DNA from 3 places in the Saccharophagus degradans 2-40 genome. Region 1 is predicted to be linked to each of the others. Evidence: predicted binding sites of a transcription regulator. Region 1 holds the regulator's gene; each other region holds the start of a gene.
What was found. Region 1 encodes sigma-54, which starts transcription at its own class of promoters, with help from an activator protein. Its sites were predicted from a motif close to TGGCACANNNNTTGCNNT; they were not measured.
Positions count from the first base shown of each region.

Region 2: flhA (flagellar biosynthesis protein FlhA) is a predicted target of sigma-54. The motif match lies at 1,080-1,097, and genes of this name have one in related genera.
Region 3: SDE_RS19825 (polysaccharide biosynthesis/export family protein) is a predicted target of sigma-54. The motif match lies at 1,083-1,100, and genes of this name have one in related genera.

Region 1 covers NC_007912.1:4,053,633-4,055,895, reverse strand. Annotated here, with positions in the region: gene ptsN (PTS IIA-like nitrogen regulatory protein PtsN) at 1-32, opposite strand, end outside; gene SDE_RS16645 (RNA polymerase factor sigma-54) at 201-1,724, opposite strand; gene lptB (LPS export ABC transporter ATP-binding protein) at 1,938-2,263, opposite strand, start outside.
Region 2 covers NC_007912.1:2,761,690-2,763,952, reverse strand. Annotated here, with positions in the region: gene SDE_RS11365 (tetratricopeptide repeat protein) at 1-949, opposite strand, end outside; gene flhA (flagellar biosynthesis protein FlhA) at 1,173-2,263, shown strand, end outside.
Region 3 covers NC_007912.1:4,794,455-4,796,717, forward strand. Annotated here, with positions in the region: gene SDE_RS19825 (polysaccharide biosynthesis/export family protein) at 1-1,007, opposite strand, end outside; gene SDE_RS19835 (hypothetical protein) at 1,499-1,897, shown strand; gene SDE_RS19840 (sugar transferase) at 2,024-2,263, opposite strand, start outside.

The DNA of each region.
Region 1 (2,263 bases):
CAATCTAAGGTTAGGATAGTTTCAACTAGCATACTTCTGTCTAGAATCGTTGGGGCAAGTAGGTCACTCAGTGCTTGCGCACCGGGCCTGGCCAGGCTTTTGTTTGCAGATTTAAGGCGACTAGGTCGCTCGGCGCGAATTGTAACAGCATTCCCCCTGCCACGTGCAGTGTAAAGGGCGGAGGAATGCTAAAAAAACACTTAAACCAAGCGTTTTCTTTCGTTTGATGGTGGGATATTAAGGGACTCGCGATATTTGGCTATGGTGCGGCGCGCTACCTTAATACCTTGCTCGGCTAAGATGTCGGTTATTTTGGAGTCGCTAAGCGGTTTGCGTGCATTTTCTGCGGCTACCAGCTTTTTGATTATTGCGCGAATGGCAGTGGAAGAGCACTCACCGCCGGAATCCGTTGCAACATGGCTAGAAAAAAAGTACTTCAACTCAAAAATACCTTGCGGAGTGTGCATGTATTTTTGCGTGGTAACACGTGAAATGGTTGATTCGTGCATCTCGACGGTTTCTGCTACATCGTGCAGTACCATTGGGCGCATGGCTTCAGGGCCCTGGTCTAAGAAGCCCTGCTGTTTTTCGACTATACAGGTGGCAACCTTTAAAAGTGTTTCGTTGCGGCTCTGCAGGCTTTTTAGAAACCAGCGCGCCTCTTGCAGGTTATCGCGTAAAAAGGTGTTGTCGGCGCTGGTATCGGCGCGTTTTACCAAGGATGCATAACCCGAGTTAATACGCAGCTTAGGGGCGATTTCAGGGTTGAGTCGCACAGTCCAGCGGTCGTTTTCTTTAGATACAAAAACGTCGGGAATCACATATTCGGTCGAGTCGCTGCCGATGGATTCGCCTGGCCGCGGGTTGAGCCCTTGAATAACGGCAATGGCTGCCTGTAAGTCTTGCTCTTTTACTTTCAGCTTACGCATAAGCTGTTTGAAATCGCGCGCGGCCAGTACATCTAAGTACTGATCAACAATATTCTTGGCTAGTTTTAGCTCGGGGCTGGTTTGATCCAGTTCAAACTGGTTAAGTTGAATAAGCAGACATTCGCGCACGTTTTGACTGGCAACACCGGGTGGGTCAAATTGTTGTACACGGTGCAGTACGGCGAGTACTTCGTCGAGCTCTAGCTCTTCGTCGTGGGCTGCAAGCCCCGAAAATATTTCTTCAGCTGTTTGGCAAAGCATGCCGCTGGGTTCAACGGCATCAATAATGGCCTCTGCGATCTCTTTATCGCGGTCAGACATTGGCGTGAGGTTGAGCTGCCAGCTGAGGTGATCCTGCAGGGATTCGGAATTGCCGCGGCGAGATTCGTAATCGGGGTCGTCTTCATCGTTGCGGGCTAAGCCGGTAGCAGGGCCTGAGGTTTGGTAGATGTCATCCCAGTTGGTGTCTACGGCCAAGTCTTTTGGAATGTCGTCATTCCATTCCAGCTCACCGCTGTTGTCGGTGGTTTCGTAGCTGTCTTCTACTTTTTCCGCTGCGGGTTTTTCTTCTGTCGTGCTCGCAGTTTTCGCTTCAGCGTTATCGTCGCTGCTGGCCTCTACGTCGCCGCCATCAAAGTCATCTTCAGAGGCTTCCAGCATAGGGTTGCTGTCTAGCGCTTCTTGAATTTCGTGTTGCAGGTCAAGGGTCGACAATTGTAGAAGGCGAATGGCCTGCTGCAATTGCGGGGTCATGGTAAGTTGTTGACCAAGCTTTAGCTGTAGGGATTGCTTCATATAATCTGGCCGAACACGGCGGTTAATCGGGCTGGGTGAAAATTAACGTTAACCTAAGTTTAGCCGTCAGCAGGACTACAAGCAATGATTTTCCCTGATTTTATAAGCAAGGTTTATGCCGTTAGGTGATAAGCGAGGGGATTTGTTGCACGAGAGCGAGACGCCCGAGATACGAGCGTTGATTCTAAGAGTGTAGCTCATTGCGGTAAAGAGCTAGAGGGTAAAATGTTGCCCCAAATAAACTTCGCGTACTTTTTTGTTATTAAGTACGGTGGCCGCATCGCCTTCGGCAATAATGTGGCCTTCCGATACTATATAGGCTTTTTCACATATATCCAGCGTTTCGCGCACATTGTGGTCGGTAATAAGTACGCCAATACCGCGTGCTTTAAGGTGGCGGATAATATCTTTGATGTCGCTCACCGATATGGGGTCTACCCCTGCAAAGGGTTCGTCTAGCAGAATAAATGCTGGGTCTGTGGCCAGTGCGCGCGCTATTTCTACACGACGGCGTTCGCCGCCAGAAAGCGCCATGCCCA
Region 2 (2,263 bases), 1.3 Mb from region 1:
GTTTGGTTTCCATATCGGTTTGCGCTAATTGGGCGAGATAATACGGGTTTTTACGATTGTACTTAATTACGCGTTTGGCTAGCGCTTCGGCTTTTTTGTGTTGGTCAGTTTCGCGATACAACACATATAGGTTGTTGGCAAAAGTAGGGTTGCGTTTATTTAGTTTTTGCGCTTTTAAATACGCCTTTTCTGCCTGGTCTAATTTGCCTTGGTGTTTGTATATTACGCCAAGGTTAGACCATGCAAAATCTAGCTTTTTATCTTTGCTTACTGCCTTGGCGAGCAGTGTTTCGGCACGTTCTAAGTGGCCCGCGTCAAATGCTTCCATTCCCAGATTATTATAAAACTCGGCAAATACGCGCTTATCTGAAATTTTGCGTGATTTTTTTTGTGAGAGTGTTTCTAAGAAATAAGTGGAAATAAATTCAACCACAATGGTTTTGCTTGGGTGAGCAATACGTGCGTTGACATGGCCCGGTACTACGTAGTGGCCGTCGCGCTTTTCCCAGGTTTGCTCTATGTCTACCGACTGAAAGTACGCATCTAAACCTACATACCTCGCAGAGGCGACATATAGCGCTGCCAATGAAATGCAGTTACCGGTTCTTGCTTCAAATACGTCGTTGGCTATGCGAGTATCGTCAAATGCATAGCGAATATTGTAATAGTTGCTGCCGAACAGTATTTCATGCAAGCGAATGGTTTTTGCTTCAATGCGTTTAATAGGGCGTACGTTCAAATCTAAAATAGCCTTTAGCTCATCGCTAATTGCCATTATATCTTCGTCGTTTATTTCATTTAGGTAGGTGGAATTTTTAACGGTGTTTTGCGATTGCTCGGCTTCTGCGATAGGTTGGGTTAATACGCTGTTTTCGCTATAGCTATTAATGGATATTAAAAAGCCTATTCCACAAGCTAGTAGTGTGCTAACTAATTGATAAATACGCATAATCGTACCCTCTCAATGGGGTTAAGTCGCTACAAGATCCTTTTCGTTATTGAACCATGTTTATTAGTTTAGTTGCAATTTGGTTAACGTACCTATGAATAGGCTTCGAATATGCTTCACCTGTCAAAAGCGGAACGCTTTTTGCCATACCTTGATATAACTCGCGAAATTGCCAACTTTATGGCGCTTGCGCAGCATTATCCAAACAAGGTGAAGTATTGGTATGCCACAACCTTTTTACGACCATCTAAAATCCTTACCCGGTACGATTACCGGCAAATCCACCTTAGATGGCATTCGCGGTGCTGGTAGAGGTAACTTAAGCGTACCTATTTTGTTGTTAATGCTACTCGGCATGATGACATTACCCTTGCCGGCATTTCTGTTAGATGCATTCTTCTCGTTTAATATCGCTCTCTCAATTGTGGTGCTACTGGTTGCTGTTTATAGCTTGCGCCCCCTTGATTTTGCTGTGTTTCCTACTATTTTGCTCATCGCCACGCTCTTGCGATTAGCCCTAAACGTGGCCTCTACACGGGTTGTGCTTTTAGAAGGGCATCAAGGGGGCGATGCTGCAGGCAAAGTTATTCAGGCCTTTGGTGAAGTGGTAATTGGTGGTAACTACGCTGTGGGTTTGGTTGTATTTATCATATTAATTATTATTAACTTTGTTGTGGTTACCAAAGGTGCGGGGCGTATTTCGGAAGTAAGCGCACGATTTACCTTGGATGCAATGCCCGGCAAACAAATGGCAATTGATGCCGATTTAAATGCAGGCATTATTGATCAAGATGAAGCCCGGACACGCCGAGAAGACGTGGCATCCGAAGCGGATTTTTACGGAGCGATGGATGGTGCCAGCAAATTTGTACGCGGTGACTCCGTCGCCGGTATTTTAATTCTAATAATTAATATTTGCGGCGGTTTGCTAGTAGGCATGGTGCAACATCAGCTTGAATTTAGTGACGCCTTAGAAAAATATGTTTTGCTAACGATTGGTGATGGTCTGGTAGCTCAAATTCCATCGCTTTTATTATCGGTAGCCGCAGCTATTATGGTTACGCGAGTAAACTCTTCAGAAGATATGAACCGTCAAGTTCTATCTCAAATGTTTGAGTCCCCTAAAGCATTGGCTGTTGCCGGCTGTATTATATTTATTATGGGTGCCATTCCTGGCATGCCTCATTTCCCCTTTATTACCCTTGCAATTATTTGCGGTATTTTGGCGTATTACATTCATTTTCGCTCCCAAGAAGCGGAAGTGGTGGAGGTCGGCAATGCGCGCGGCTTCACGCAGTCATCACCGAGTGGCCA
Region 3 (2,263 bases), 740 kb from region 1:
AAGCTGCTGCTATATCTGCCTACTGCTGAGCCGGCGTTATCGGTCGAAGGCACCGTCAGGTTCGACATAAAAACGCGAAAGCCTTTAGGTGTTATTTGCGAAGGGCGCACTAGCGCCGATTGAAAACAGCCAGTAGTAGGCACAACAATATGATCACCATTTACCAAGGCCACATCTTGCACCGGATTACCGCTTACAATGCCGCTTAAATTCAGCTCTATTTGCCAGCCGTTGCGCACAAGAATTACTTGATCTAATTTTGCATCGGGGCGAATACCCGACGCGGTGCGAATAGCCTCAACAATTGATCGCCTAGTGGCAAAGTCACCTACTGCCGCTACGCGTTCCGCCACAATGCTTTCTTGATGGTTTTCATTAATGCGCACGCGGCCAGGCTCAAACACAGCGCCGGTTACGGTTACGTTAATTTCTGCCCAATGTAATACTCGAACACTTACACGCGTAAACTCGGGTTTAAATATGCCGGCACGCACTAAAGCAATTTCAATTTTTTCTGCTGTACCAGCGACACCTATACCAGCAATTCGAATAGGCGAGATAAGCGGCAGCTGGATAGAACCATCTGGGTCAACAACGTATTGTCCGTTAAACCCCTCACCGTTTTCGATTTGCACATCAAGCATATCACCTGGGCTTAAGGGTAAATCTTTGTTGTAAATAGACACAGGTGCCTGCGCAGATCCAACAACATGCCCTTGTAATAGCGCTTGATCGGCACGGTAATGCGTCGCCTTGTGCTCATCACCTACGCGCTCACAGCTTTTGTTGGATGCGAACACATATTTAGAGGTATCGATATGAGTTACATGCTCACCATTTTCATCGCTGTTGCCATAAAACTTTTGCGATGGGTTTGCAGGGGTTTGAATAGCATGCTGTTGCGTGCAGCCAATGCTGATAGCGGCAATAACACAAACCAACAGACCCTTACTCGACTGAATGGCTACCTGCTTAAGGTGAGATAAGAGCGAATTTTCAGTTTGCATTACAAATATTCCGTATAAGGCTAATGGCGCTGATGTATTACCTAAAACACTCAGTTCGCCGGTATACCTATAGGGATTGCAAGGCCCATACCAACCCCAAAATAAAAACTAACTCTTTGTATTTATTGATATTTTTATTTTTCTCTACAGAATGCAACGCGGCGTTTCGCAGAATGAAAATAGGTGATTTGCAGCGCTTGCAAATCGCAAAAACGAATTTATTACTAACTACACAACCGCTGGCGCACATTAGGCTATATTAAACCTGCAATTTGCTTCATTTAGTTATAAAAGAATTCACGCTTTCCACTAGAATAAATATTAGACCTTAGCGATAGCGTGGTATTAGCGACAGCGCGGTACTAACTGCAGCCGCAATAAGAAAGGGCCCACGCGCATATCAATTCCACCCAACACCTTTAAGCCGGCTTATTTAAAACCATATTCTGCGCTGCTAAAGGTATAGCCAAAAATCGGAAGCAGTATTTTTTATGTCTAAAAAAATAGATGCCTACACACAGCATGTAATGAGCCGTATTGATCCTGATGTATTTAAAACGCTTAACATAGTTCAGCTAGAAGCAATACGTACTGCCATTAGTGCCAACGCGCCATTTCGCCAACACTCTATTGACCTGCGCGGCACCATTCCACTGTACTTCAGTAAACTCTATTTTGTTTTTCTAATAGGTAAAGATCGCCGCTCCGACACACGCAATAAAGAAAATATGCGCATAAAAGCTTCTAAGGGCATTAGTTTTGTAATGTTTCTATACACACTGCTCGCCGTACTCACCCCAATTATTTTGATTATTCTGTATGGGTTAAAAACCTTGGCGGGCATTGATATATTCCCCGATTCGCACTTAGAAGATTTATTACCGAAATAAAAAAGCCCGGCATAACCGGGTAGAGAGCTTACTGACAAAATTAATAACTAAAAATTCGGTTGATAAAAGCAGTTGAAGCAGCAGTTAAAATTGCACCTAGAGTAGCAGGCTGAGCAGCAACCCACGTTAATAAGCACCTTTTGCGGATACCACTGCAGGCAACGTAAGCAATAGTATTTTTAAATCCATCCTTAAAGATTTTTCTGCTACATATTTTGAATCTAATGCTATTTGTTGTTCAAATGTGGTATTGGCTCTACCCGAAACCTGCCACAAGCCAGTTAACCCAGGGCGAACCTGCAAACGGCGCTTAGCTTTAAAGTCGTATTCGGCCACTTCGCTAGGTAAGGCAGGACGAGGCCCTAC